Regions from separate parts of the Anoxybacillus sp. PDR2 genome, predicted to be linked through region 4. Evidence: a T-box and tRNA genes for the amino acid it is inferred to sense, from the RefSeq annotation. Region 4 holds a T-box; the other regions hold tRNA genes.
The links. The T-box of region 4 lies ahead of pheS (phenylalanine--tRNA ligase subunit alpha). A T-box ahead of a tRNA ligase gene usually reads a tRNA of that ligase, here a tRNA-Phe.
Positions count from the first base shown of each region.

Region 1: it encodes a tRNA-Phe, which carries the amino acid that the T-box ahead of pheS (phenylalanine--tRNA ligase subunit alpha) is inferred to sense. The anticodon was not compared.
Region 2: it encodes a tRNA-Phe, which carries the amino acid that the T-box ahead of pheS (phenylalanine--tRNA ligase subunit alpha) is inferred to sense. The anticodon was not compared.
Region 3: it encodes a tRNA-Phe, which carries the amino acid that the T-box ahead of pheS (phenylalanine--tRNA ligase subunit alpha) is inferred to sense. The anticodon was not compared.

Region 1 is NZ_CP047158.1:2,404,140-2,407,122, reverse strand. It holds gene GRQ40_RS11515 (putative bifunctional diguanylate cyclase/phosphodiesterase) at 1-365, shown strand, start outside; gene GRQ40_RS11510 (hypothetical protein) at 410-691, opposite strand; tRNA gene GRQ40_RS11505 (tRNA-Gly) at 986-1,057, shown strand; tRNA gene GRQ40_RS11500 (tRNA-Pro) at 1,108-1,184, shown strand; tRNA gene GRQ40_RS11495 (tRNA-Ala) at 1,196-1,268, shown strand; tRNA gene GRQ40_RS11490 (tRNA-Ser) at 1,275-1,364, shown strand; tRNA gene GRQ40_RS11485 (tRNA-Phe) at 1,657-1,729, shown strand; tRNA gene GRQ40_RS11480 (tRNA-Tyr) at 1,742-1,826, shown strand; tRNA gene GRQ40_RS11475 (tRNA-Trp) at 1,830-1,903, shown strand; tRNA gene GRQ40_RS11470 (tRNA-His) at 1,916-1,988, shown strand; tRNA gene GRQ40_RS11465 (tRNA-Gln) at 2,010-2,084, shown strand; tRNA gene GRQ40_RS11460 (tRNA-Gly) at 2,088-2,159, shown strand; tRNA gene GRQ40_RS11455 (tRNA-Cys) at 2,165-2,235, shown strand; tRNA gene GRQ40_RS11450 (tRNA-Arg) at 2,241-2,338, shown strand; tRNA gene GRQ40_RS11445 (tRNA-Arg) at 2,438-2,511, shown strand; gene GRQ40_RS11440 (flavin monoamine oxidase family protein) at 2,731-2,983, opposite strand, start outside.
Region 2 is NZ_CP047158.1:3,169,239-3,172,221, forward strand. It holds gene GRQ40_RS15200 (cation diffusion facilitator family transporter) at 1-88, shown strand, start outside; tRNA gene GRQ40_RS15205 (tRNA-Glu) at 472-543, opposite strand; tRNA gene GRQ40_RS15210 (tRNA-Ser) at 557-649, opposite strand; tRNA gene GRQ40_RS15215 (tRNA-Asn) at 652-726, opposite strand; tRNA gene GRQ40_RS15220 (tRNA-Ile) at 993-1,066, opposite strand; tRNA gene GRQ40_RS15225 (tRNA-Gly) at 1,074-1,144, opposite strand; tRNA gene GRQ40_RS15230 (tRNA-His) at 1,350-1,425, opposite strand; tRNA gene GRQ40_RS15235 (tRNA-Thr) at 1,445-1,517, opposite strand; tRNA gene GRQ40_RS15240 (tRNA-Phe) at 1,687-1,762, opposite strand; tRNA gene GRQ40_RS15245 (tRNA-Asp) at 1,775-1,850, opposite strand; tRNA gene GRQ40_RS15250 (tRNA-Met) at 1,863-1,939, opposite strand; tRNA gene GRQ40_RS15255 (tRNA-Val) at 1,977-2,052, opposite strand; tRNA gene GRQ40_RS15260 (tRNA-Glu) at 2,059-2,130, opposite strand; tRNA gene GRQ40_RS15265 (tRNA-Ser) at 2,145-2,235, opposite strand; tRNA gene GRQ40_RS15270 (tRNA-Asn) at 2,240-2,314, opposite strand; rRNA gene rrf (5S ribosomal RNA) at 2,477-2,593, opposite strand; rRNA gene GRQ40_RS15280 (23S ribosomal RNA) at 2,736-2,983, opposite strand, start outside.
Region 3 is NZ_CP047158.1:659,159-662,141, forward strand. It holds rRNA gene GRQ40_RS03080 (23S ribosomal RNA) at 1-690, shown strand, start outside; rRNA gene rrf (5S ribosomal RNA) at 832-948, shown strand; tRNA gene GRQ40_RS03090 (tRNA-Val) at 959-1,034, shown strand; tRNA gene GRQ40_RS03095 (tRNA-Thr) at 1,064-1,139, shown strand; tRNA gene GRQ40_RS03100 (tRNA-Lys) at 1,159-1,231, shown strand; tRNA gene GRQ40_RS03105 (tRNA-Leu) at 1,238-1,322, shown strand; tRNA gene GRQ40_RS03110 (tRNA-Gly) at 1,345-1,419, shown strand; tRNA gene GRQ40_RS03115 (tRNA-Leu) at 1,425-1,510, shown strand; tRNA gene GRQ40_RS03120 (tRNA-Arg) at 1,514-1,590, shown strand; tRNA gene GRQ40_RS03125 (tRNA-Pro) at 1,593-1,669, shown strand; tRNA gene GRQ40_RS03130 (tRNA-Ala) at 1,681-1,756, shown strand; tRNA gene GRQ40_RS03135 (tRNA-Met) at 1,770-1,843, shown strand; tRNA gene GRQ40_RS03140 (tRNA-Ile) at 1,857-1,933, shown strand; tRNA gene GRQ40_RS03145 (tRNA-Ser) at 1,948-2,040, shown strand; tRNA gene GRQ40_RS03150 (tRNA-Met) at 2,066-2,142, shown strand; tRNA gene GRQ40_RS03155 (tRNA-Asp) at 2,151-2,226, shown strand; tRNA gene GRQ40_RS03160 (tRNA-Phe) at 2,238-2,313, shown strand; tRNA gene GRQ40_RS03165 (tRNA-Thr) at 2,579-2,651, shown strand; tRNA gene GRQ40_RS03170 (tRNA-Tyr) at 2,672-2,756, shown strand; tRNA gene GRQ40_RS03175 (tRNA-Trp) at 2,760-2,833, shown strand; tRNA gene GRQ40_RS03180 (tRNA-His) at 2,846-2,918, shown strand; tRNA gene GRQ40_RS03185 (tRNA-Gln) at 2,940-2,983, shown strand, end outside.
Region 4 is NZ_CP047158.1:2,989,044-2,992,026, reverse strand. It holds gene GRQ40_RS14380 (TrmH family RNA methyltransferase) at 1-445, shown strand, start outside; gene GRQ40_RS14375 (hypothetical protein) at 493-699, shown strand; T-box leader at 897-1,131, shown strand; gene pheS (phenylalanine--tRNA ligase subunit alpha) at 1,175-2,209, shown strand; gene pheT (phenylalanine--tRNA ligase subunit beta) at 2,225-2,983, shown strand, end outside.

The sequences.
Region 1 (2,983 bases), 580 kb from region 4:
CCATTTTTAATGAGCAACACACGATTCAAAAGCTTAAACAGCTGAAAGCGTTAGGAGTTCATATTTCCATTGATGATTTTGGAACAGGTTATAGCTCTCTTAGCTATTTGCGTAAATTTCCGATTCATCGTTTAAAGATCGCCAAAGTATTTATTGATGGAATTGCGCAAACGGAGGAAGATCAAGCGATTGTCGCTTCCGTTATCGGTTTAGCGAAAAATTTGAAGCTGCGCGTGATTGCTGAAGGCGTGGAAACATTTCAACAGCTGCAAATTCTTCGTTCTCTTCATTGTGATGAAATTCAAGGATATGTTCTGGGAAAACCGTTAGCAAAGGAAGAATTTGAAAAAGTGTATTTAAAATAGCCTCCCCAAACAAAGGAAAGAGGGAGGCGATAGGGTGTCCAAGGCTATCGCTGAACGTATTCCATCACGTCTAAATGGAGTTCAATAAGCGCCAATTTTGTTTCATTGGCTAACGGCGAAGCCATAATGCGTTTAACAGCATAATGAAATTTCACCTCTGGAGCTTGACGAACGCGTGGATGAGTCATTTCATCTCTCAGCTCTTTTTCAATCGCTTCATGAATGAGCGCCTTACATCTTTCCTCTGTCAGCTCTTCCTCTTTGTTAAGCGAGCGATTGGACCAAAGTGATCGATAAGCTTCAAACAAATGCATAAATGCAGCCATAGAGATCCCCCTTTGTTGCGCAAAAGTACAAAATTCATTATACAACGATTGTATGATAAAATCATAAAAACAGATTATTCCGAATGTGAATGGCTCTAAGGCGTTAATTTAGGCAAAGGCTAGTGACGGTTGTTTTTGGCCGTTTTTCCTTAAAAAATATATTGACAAATTATTTGTATCGATATAAAATAAAAATCGTCGCTATTTAAATATAGATAGTGACGGCTTGAAAAAAATCATATTGACAATCTCACTTGTTTTATTATAATAATACTTGCTTACGTTTTTAAGCATGCGGAAGTAGTTCAGTGGTAGAACACCACCTTGCCAAGGTGGGGGTCGCGGGTTCGAGTCCCGTCTTCCGCTTCAAAAGGATCTTTGTAATCAGTGCTCATATGTGAACGGTTGCTTTAGAGCGGGAAGTAGCTCAGCTTGGTAGAGCACATGGTTCGGGTCCATGAGGTCGCAGGTTCAAATCCTGTCTTCCCGACCAGTTTCATTTTTGGGGCCTTAGCTCAGCTGGGAGAGCGCCTGCTTTGCACGCAGGAGGTCATCGGTTCGATCCCGATAGGCTCCATCGAATGGAGGAGTACCCAAGTCTGGCTGAAGGGGTCGGTTTCGAAAACCGATAGGGGTGTCACAGCCCGCGGGGGTTCGAATCCCTCCTCCTCCGTCCTATACATATCGCATGATTAGATGTCATACATATAAGTGATAGCGGAATCATAGAAGTTTTATTGCAATAATTTTAAAGACATACATATGTTTAACTGTTTTCGGTGAATTCGCTTTGTTGTATAGGAAAGTAAAGGGGATTTATGGTTAACTTATCTGGAATGTTTGATCAATGACCCGTCGCTGATGTCATATTGACAAAATAGCTGTTCTGCACCATGTTTTAATGTACGGATGCGAATGGAAAGAGAAAGGCGATATAAACATAGGACCAATATACATCGTATCATGGCTCGATAGCTCAGTCGGTAGAGCAAAGGACTGAAAATCCTTGTGTCGGCGGTTCGATTCCGTCTCGAGCCATTTTTTATAGCTGGAGGGGTAGCGAAGTGGCCAAACGCGGCGGACTGTAAATCCGCTCCCTGTGGGTTCGGCGGTTCGAATCCGTCCCCCTCCACCAGTTAGGGGCATAGTTTAATGGTAGAACAGAGGTCTCCAAAACCTCCGGTGTGGGTTCGATTCCTACTGCCCCTGCCATTTTCCAGCATGGCGGCTATGGCGAAGTGGTTAACGCACCAGATTGTGGCTCTGGCATTCGTGGGTTCGATTCCCACTAGTCGCCCCTTTTGAATATGAAGAGGATTGGGGTATAGCCAAGCGGTAAGGCAACGGACTTTGACTCCGTGATGCGTTGGTTCGAATCCAGCTACCCCAGCCAAATGCGGAAGTAGTTCAGTGGTAGAACACCACCTTGCCAAGGTGGGGGTCGCGGGTTCGAGTCCCGTCTTCCGCTTTGATGGCGGCATAGCCAAGTGGTAAGGCAGAGGTCTGCAAAACCTTTACCCCCGGTTCGAATCCGGGTGCCGCCTTTGTTGCGAGTGCAGTTTAGTGGCAAAACTTCAGCCACGAGCGATACGTCATTGAATATGTGACGAGTTGCTGATGTCGTGGGTTCGAGTCCCGTCACCCGCTTGTGGCGGTCCAATGGATCGACGAACCGTCTCATTACTCTGTTTTTCGAACAAATGAAAGAGGCATAGCAAATTGCTTGTGACAGAAGCTTAAGATGATGTCCCAGTAGCTCAGCAGGATAGAGCAGCGGCCTTCTAAGCCGTCGGTCGGGAGTTCGAATCTCTCCTGGGACGCTGAAAAAAGGGGTTTCCTATAAAAGGAACCCCCTTTTTTAATGAGCAAAAGCAGCTCTTTTGCTTCAGGTTAGTTCGATTGGTCTTTTGTAGTTGTTGCTTTAGATAGCTCTGAGTTCTGAAATCGTAACATGTTGAGCGATTTGAAGGGAAGTCGTATTTTTATTGAAGCTGCAGTTTGCGCGTTGGATCATTGGTTGCTTCTATATGGCCCCCTGATTATTTTAGCGTGGTTTGCGCTTCAAGGTAGGATTTTGGCACTTTATGGACTTCGTATGCTGTACAAATTCCCGACTCAATCGCCCCTTGGATCCACCCGTGAACCGTTGAAGCGTGTTCTCCTGCAAAATAGACTCTTCCTTCGGGAGAACCAATATATGGCGAAAGCTCAGTGACTTGCTCGGGCTTAAACATCGTAAACGCCCCTCCAGAATACGGATAACGAACCCAACTATGGCTAATTCCTGTTTCG
Region 2 (2,983 bases), 180 kb from region 4:
TCATGATCATGGAGAGTACGGAGAAAAATTTCTTCGCCAAAAAAACAAAGCACCAAAAAAGCCGAGTAGCCCTAACGAATCATTTTGAGTTTAGGGAATATGAACATGAGTAGAAAAATTATGCCGACCTTTCTGTTTTTATGGTCGGCCTTTCTTTGTATTTATTATTCATTTACATTTGACATTTTGTCAAGTTAAAAATTCGGAATAATCAAAAACAGAAATGCACAATATTATATAGATCAAGTTTTTTTATAAATTTTTCTTTCTAAATAATTGGAGGAACGAATATTTTTGAGGCGTATGATGTAACTTATTATGTTAACATAATAGAGTTATACCGTTTTTCCACGGTCGGTGATCGAGCATCATCTCTTCTCCCGTGTGTTTTGAAGATGACACTCGTTTTATCTTTAAATGATTTTATATAAAGTAAAAAACACTATGCTTTAGCACAGTGCTTTTTACTTATGACCCGTACGGGATTCGAACCCGTGTTACCGCCGTGAAAGGGCGGTGTCTTAACCACTTGACCAACGGGCCTTGCATTCAGCAGTGGCGGAGAAGGCGGGATTTGAACCCGCGCGCCGCAAAAACGCGACCTAACGGTTTAGCAAACCGTCCCCTTCAGCCACTTGGGTACTTCTCCAATGGCTCCGCAAGTAGGATTCGAACCTACGACCTACCGGTTAACAGCCGGTTGCTCTACCGCTGAGCTATTGCGGAATAGTGGATAAACACAAAAACTAACGAATCATTATTCGTATTTTTCTACTGCCTCTTCCTCTTCAAGACATTCGAAGAAGCACAATGCGTCGAGGCAACTCGCTGTTTGCTCAGAGGAGAAATGCTCGTCGCTGAGCGATTGCGGAATAGTAGATGAAAACAAAAGCTAACTGACCAATGTTATAGAAGAAATTCACAGAACACCTATAGATGGGCAACACATGTCACCAAACTTTATGCAAAGAAACGCTTTACAAAAAGAAAGATGGGCCTAAGTGGACTTGAACCACCGACCTCACGCTTATCAGGCGTGCGCTCTAACCAGCTGAGCTATAGGCCCGTATACAAGCGGGTGATGGGAATCGAACCCACGACATCAGCTTGGAAGGCTGAGGTTTTACCACTAAACTACACCCGCATAATTATCAAATTTTTTATTACAAATTTCTAGTATCCCGATATACCATGCCTCTTCCTCTACCAGTTCATTCTAAGATGCTTTGTGCGTCGAGGCAACTCGTCGCCTATTCAATGATGTATCGCTCGTGGCTGAGGTTTTACCATTAAACTACATCCGCGCAATTATCAAATCTTTTATCACAAATGTCTTGGGATAATATGTATGGGGCGACTAGTGGGAATCGAACCCACGAATGCCAGAGCCACAATCTGGTGCGTTAACCACTTCGCCATAGCCGCCATTACTTTAATAAATCGATGCCGGCTGCAGGACTTGAACCCGCAACCTACTGATTACAAGTCAGTTGCTCTACCAATTGAGCTAAGCCGGCTTTATCTATAGAACTAACCATAAAAGCACATGTTCTGTGCCTCTTCCTCTTCAAGACATTTCAAGATGTCCAATGCGTCGAGGCAACTCGCAGTCATTTCACCGATGCTCCGCTCGTCTCTACCAATTGAGCTAAGCCGGCATTCATAAGATGCGTTGGATAAAATAAATGGTGGCTCGGGACGGAATCGAACCGCCGACACAAGGATTTTCAGTCCTTTGCTCTACCGACTGAGCTACCGAGCCATACATATTTTATGGCGGTCCCGACGGGACTCGAACCCGCGATCTCCTGCGTGACAGGCAGGCATGTTAACCACTACACTACGGGACCAACCGTTTTATTTGGTTGCGGGGGCAGGATTTGAACCTGCGACCTTCGGGTTATGAGCCCGACGAGCTACCAGGCTGCTCCACCCCGCGATGACAAAATTATATTTTTTTCAATCAATATTATGTATGGTGGAGGATGACGGGATCGAACCGCCGACCCCTTGCTTGTAAGGCAAGTGCTCTCCCAGCTGAGCTAATCCTCCTAAAAGTGACCCGTACGGGATTCGAACCCGTGTTACCGCCGTGAAAGGGCGGTGTCTTAACCACTTGACCAACGGGCCATTACATGAAATAGTGGCGGAGAGCAAGGGATTCGAACCCTTGAGACGCTGTTAACGTCTACACGATTTCCAATCGTGCTCCTTCGACCACTCGGACAGCTCTCCAAAATGGCTCCGCAAGTAGGATTCGAACCTACGACCTACCGGTTAACAGCCGGTTGCTCTACCGCTGAGCTATTGCGGAATAGTGGATAAACACAAAAACTAACGAATCATTATTCGTATTTTTCTACTGCCTCTTCCTCTTCAAGACATTCGAAGAAGCACAATGCGTCGAGGCAACTCGCTGTTTGCTCAGAGAGGAAATGCTCGTCGCTGAGCTATTGCGGAATATGTTTAATATAAAGCCTAGCAACGTCCTACTCTTGCAGGGGCGTTAGCCCCAACTACCATCGGCGCTGGAGAGCTTAACTTCCGTGTTCGGGATGGGAACGGGTGTGACCTCTCCGCCATCATCACTAGGCTTATTATTTCAAACAGACAAGTATTATTATAACGAGCATTTCGCCCATGTCAAGAACTTTTTGTTCTTTCAAAACTAGATAACAGATCAGAGAAGAAAGGATAGGCGGTGCTTTTCTTGATGTCTTGCTCCCCTTTTCGTATTGGTTAAGTCCTCGATCGATTAGTATCCGTCAGCTACACGTGTCGCCACGCTTCCACCTCGGACCTATCTACCTCGTCATCTTCGAGGGATCTTACTTGCTTATGCAATGGGAAATCTCATCTTGAGGGGGGCTTCACGCTTAGATGCTTTCAGCGCTTATCCCTTCCGCACATAGCTACCCAGCAGTGCCCTTGGCAGGACAACTGGTACACCAGCGGTGCGTCCATCCCGGTCCTCTCGTACTAA
Region 3 (2,983 bases), 1.5 Mb from region 4:
TGATCGGGGTGGGAGACCGTGTCAGGTGGGCAGTTTGACTGGGGCGGTCGCCTCCCAAAGAGTAACGGAGGCGCCCAAAGGTTCCCTCAGAATGGTTGGAAATCATTCGAAGAGTGTAAAGGCAGAAGGGAGCTTGACTGCGAGACCTACAAGTCGAGCAGGGACGAAAGTCGGGCTTAGTGATCCGGTGGTTCCGCATGGAAGGGCCATCGCTCAACGGATAAAAGCTACCCCGGGGATAACAGGCTTATCTCCCCCAAGAGTCCACATCGACGGGGAGGTTTGGCACCTCGATGTCGGCTCATCGCATCCTGGGGCTGTAGTCGGTCCCAAGGGTTGGGCTGTTCGCCCATTAAAGCGGTACGCGAGCTGGGTTCAGAACGTCGTGAGACAGTTCGGTCCCTATCCGTCGCGGGCGCAGGAAATTTGAGAGGAGCTGTCCTTAGTACGAGAGGACCGGGATGGACGCACCGCTGGTGTACCAGTTGTCCTGCCAAGGGCACCGCTGGGTAGCTATGTGCGGAAGGGATAAGCGCTGAAAGCATCTAAGCGTGAAGCCCCCCTCAAGATGAGATTTCCCATTGCATAAGCAAGTAAGATCCCTCGAAGATGACGAGGTAGATAGGTCCGAGGTGGAAGCGTGGCGACACGTGCAGCTGACGGATACTAATCGATCGAGGACTTAACCAATACGAAAAGGGGAGCTAGACACCAAGAAAAGCACTGCCTCCTTTCTTCCCTGATCTGTTATCTAGTTTTGAAAGAACTAAAAAGTTCTTGACATGGGCGAAATGCTCGTTATAATAATACTTGTCTGTTTGAAATAACAAGCCTAGTGACGATGGCGGAGAGGTCACACCCGTTCCCATCCCGAACACGGAAGTTAAGCTCTCCAGCGCCGATGGTAGTTGGGGCTAACGCCCCTGCAAGAGTAGGACGTTGCTAGGCGCTACATATCGGAGGATTAGCTCAGCTGGGAGAGCACTTGCCTTACAAGCAAGGGGTCGGCGGTTCGATCCCGTCATCCTCCACCATTATTTCAATGAAAACTAGTATAGATGACGCCGGCTTAGCTCAATTGGTAGAGCAACTGACTTGTAATCAGTAGGTTGCGGGTTCAAGTCCTGCAGCCGGCACCATAACAGAATATAGGAGCAGGAGCCATTAGCTCAGCAGGTAGAGCATCTGACTTTTAATCAGAGGGTCGGAGGTTCGAGTCCTCCATGGCTCACTTTTTGCGGGTGTGGCGGAATTGGCAGACGCACCAGACTTAGGATCTGGCGCCTCACGGCGTGGGGGTTCAAGTCCCTCCACCCGCACCATGATAAAGAATAAGGAGCCAATGCGGAAGTAGTTCAGTGGTAGAACACCACCTTGCCAAGGTGGGGGTCGCGGGTTCGAGTCCCGTCTTCCGCTCCAGCCACGCCGGGGTGGCGGAATTGGCAGACGCACAGGACTTAAAATCCTGCGGTAGGTGACTACCGTGCCGGTTCGAGTCCGGCCCTCGGCATCTGCGCTCGTAGCTCAATTGGATAGAGCATCTGACTACGGATCAGAAGGTTAGGGGTTCGAATCCTCTCGAGCGCGCCATACGGGAAGTAGCTCAGCTTGGTAGAGCACATGGTTTGGGACCATGGGGTCGCAGGTTCGAATCCTGTCTTCCCGACCATTTGGAACGAAGGGGCCTTAGCTCAGCTGGGAGAGCGCCTGCTTTGCACGCAGGAGGTCATCGGTTCGATCCCGATAGGCTCCACCATGATTTAACGTATGGCGGTGTAGCTCAGCTGGCTAGAGCGTACGGTTCATACCCGTGAGGTCGGGGGTTCGATCCCCTCCACCGCCATATTATGAATTTTGGACCTTTAGCTCAGCTGGTTAGAGCAGACGGCTCATAACCGTCCGGTCGTAGGTTCGAGTCCTACAAGGTCCACCATTTTGAAATTGTTTGGAGGAGTACCCAAGTCTGGCTGAAGGGGTCGGTCTTGAAAACCGAGAGGCGTCGAGAGGCGCGCGGGGGTTCGAATCCCTCCTCCTCCGCCATCAATATTAATAAGCTAATGATCATCGCGGGGTGGAGCAGCCAGGTAGCTCGTCGGGCTCATAACCCGAAGGTCGCAGGTTCAAATCCTGCCCCCGCAACCAAACAAAATGGTCCCGTAGTGTAGTGGTTAACATGCCTGCCTGTCACGCAGGAGATCGCGGGTTCGAGTCCCGTCGGGACCGCCATAAATGCGTATGGCTCGGTAGCTCAGTCGGTAGAGCAAAGGACTGAAAATCCTTGTGTCGGCGGTTCGATTCCGTCCCGAGCCACCATTTTTGTGTGAATGTTTGTAAATAAAGCGAATGAGTTGCTGAGAAAAGTGCTGTCTTTGGTGAATAATTTAGAAGAATAGCGCAAAAAAGCTTATGTCATGGCTGATTTTTCATAGAAATAAGCCGGCCTACCTCAATTGGTAGAGACGAGCGAAGCATCGGTGAAATGACTGCGAGTTGCCTCGACGCATTGGACATCTTGAAATATCTTGAAGAGGAAGAGGCACAGGACACATATGCTTTTATGGTTAGTTCTATGGATGAAGCCGACTTAGCTCAATTGGTAGAGCAACTGAATCGTAATCAGTAGGTTGCGGGTTCAAGTCCTGCAGTCGGCATTTTAACTTTTTTGAGTAATGGAGGGGTAGCGAAGTGGCCAAACGCGGCGGACTGTAAATCCGCTCCCTGTGGGTTCGGCGGTTCGAATCCGTCCCCCTCCACCAGTTAGGGGCATAGTTTAATGGTAGAACAGAGGTCTCCAAAACCTCCGGTGTGGGTTCGATTCCTACTGCCCCTGCCATTTTACAGCATGGCGGCTATGGCGAAGTGGTTAACGCACCAGATTGTGGCTCTGGCATTCGTGGGTTCGATTCCCACTAGTCGCCCCTTTTGAATATGAAGAGGATTGGGGTATAGCCAAGCGGTAAGGCAACGGACTTTGACTCCGTGA
Region 4 (2,983 bases):
GAGCAAAGCTAAGCTGCTTCTTGTGGATGCGGTGCAAGATCCGGGGAATGTGGGAACGATGATTCGCACAGCTGATGCGGCCGGCGTGGATGCTGTGATTCTTGGAGAGGGATGTGTAGATGTGTACAATCCGAAAGTCATTCGCGCTACACAAGGTTCGCTTTTTCATTTGCCGATCATCCGCGGTTCCCTTAGCAAATGGATGCAAACGTTAAAGGAAAAAAATATTCCAATTTACGGGACATCTTTAGAAAATGGCGATGATTATCGAAAAGTACACGCTAGCGGTGCGTTTGCTCTTCTTGTCGGCAATGAAGGAAGCGGCGTCAGCAAGGAATGGCTTGAGCAGACGACGAAAAATTTGTACATTCCTATTCATGGACAAGCTGAATCACTGAACGTGGCAGTGGCCACCGGGATTTTGCTTTACCATTTGCGGGGATAAACGTAAAAGATACACTACTGAATGAATCCTAAAAGAAACGATTCAATATGGAAAAGCATTGTTCCATGCGGTTATTGAACGGCTCGATGTACAAAATGCCCGAAATGGAACAAATGAAGAGGGGCATTGCTCATTTGCAAGGAGAGGTGAAGCGGTTCAAAGAAGACGCCTCTGCACAAAAAGAAGATGTGGCTATGTTAAAAAGAGAGAGTTCCAGTTTAACATCATCCACCGAGAAGTCTTCCATTTCTTAACGAGGGGGAGATGGGGAGGTTCATCAGAGGAACAAGCACGGCAAGTAGAGCGGCTTTCGGCTCACACAATGGAGCAAGAAGCTGATATAGTGGAATGGCGAAGCATGAGATAGTAATCGTATATGTTTGTTCCCTCAGCAGATAGTGGTTGCAACAGATGGATGGATTGCCTATAATATAAAAATAATGAAATAAGAAAAATAACGATGAAAGAGAAGAGTAGCTTGTCCCTCGCCATCCAGGGAGAAAACGCCGGAGACTGGGAGCGTTTTTATGGTAGAAGCAAGTGAATTCACCTCTGGAGTTGACGCTTGGACCATTTTGCTATTGCAAAATGTAAAGGCGTTCCGGCCATGGCCGTTATCGCAATGAAGTGAACAGCGCTTTTTCGCTGTTAACAAGGGTGGTACCGCGATTTCACTCGTCCCTTATGCAGGGGGCGAGTTTTTTATTTTTGCATAGAGGAGGTTTTTTCATGAAAGAACGTTTACAGCAGCTTCAGCAAGAGGCGCTTGAAAAAATTACGCAGGCGAATGACTTAAAAGCGCTCAATGAGGTGCGCGTAGCGTATCTCGGCAAAAAAGGACCGATTACCGAAGTGCTGCGCGGAATGGGAGCATTGTCTCCTGAGGAACGCCCGGTGATGGGGGCGCTTGTCAATGAGGTGCGTGAAGCGATCCAAACAGCAATCGAAGAAAAACAAGCAGAGCTTGAGCAACAGGAGGTCGAGAAAAAATTAGCAGCTGAAGCGATTGATGTAACGCTTCCAGGGCGTCCAGTGCGCCGAGGAAATCATCATCCTTTGACGCGCGTAATTGAAGAAATTGAAGATTTGTTTATCGGCATGGGGTATACGATTGCCGAAGGGCCAGAAGTCGAAAAAGACTATTACAACTTCGAGGCTCTCAATCTTCCGAAAGGTCATCCGGCGCGCGATATGCAAGATTCGTTCTATATTACAGAGGAAATTTTGCTGCGCACGCATACATCTCCGGTACAGGCGCGCACGATGGAGAAGCATCAAGGACGCGGTCCTGTGAAAATCATTTGCCCGGGAAAAGTATACCGACGGGACAACGACGATGCGACGCATTCACATCAGTTTACTCAAATTGAAGGGCTCGTTGTCGATGAGAACATCCGCATGAGCGATTTAAAAGGAACGCTGCGCGAGTTTGCCCGCAAGATGTTTGGCGAAGATCGCGACATTCGTTTTCGTCCAAGCTTTTTCCCGTTTACGGAGCCGTCTGTGGAAGTGGATGTCTCTTGCTTTAATTGTGGCGGCCATGGCTGTAACGTATGTAAAGGTACAGGCTGGATTGAAATTTTAGGGGCTGGAATGGTACATCCAAATGTATTAGAAATGGCCGGTTTTGATTCAAAAAAATATACCGGCTTTGCGTTCGGGATGGGGCCTGAACGCATCGCGATGCTGAAATACGGCATTGACGACATCCGCCATTTCTATCAAAACGATGTTCGTTTCTTGCAACAATTCAACCGGGTGTAAAGGGAGGTTTGATGGATGTTTGTTTCATATAAATGGCTGCAGGAATATGTTGATTTAACAGGAGTAACAGCAAAAGAATTAGCAGACCGCATCACGAAAAGCGGAATCGAAGTGGAAAGTGTTGAAGTGTTAAACAAAGGGGCGAAAGGCGTCGTGATCGGCCATGTCGTGGAGCGTGACCAGCATCCAAACGCCGATAAATTAAGCAAATGCCTCGTCGATGTTGGTGAGGGAGAACCGGTGCAAATCATTTGCGGCGCTCCGAATGTCGCTAAAGGACAAAAAGTAGCGGTCGCAAAGGTCGGCGCGGTATTGCCAGGCAATTTCAAAATTAAACGTGCGAAATTGCGCGGTGAAGAATCAAATGGAATGATTTGCTCATTGCAGGAGCTTGGCATCGAGTCGAAACTTGTGCCAAAAGAGTACGCTGACGGTATTTTTGTGTTTCCTAGCGATGCTCCGGTGGGAGCCGATGCGCTTGAACTGCTCCATTTGGATGATGAAGTGTTGGAGCTTGGTTTGACGCCGAACCGAGCGGATTGTTTAAGCGTGATCGGTGTCGCTTATGAAGTGGCTGCGATTTTAGGCCGAAGCGTGAAGCTGCCTGAGAGGACGATTCATGAAAATCATGAAGATGTTCACCAGTACATTTCTGTGCGCGTCGATGCACAAGAGGATAATCCTCTTTATGCCGGACGAATTGTAAAAAACGTCAAAATTGGCCCATCACCGCTTTGGATGCAAGCGCGCTTGATGGCAGCCGGCATTCGTCCA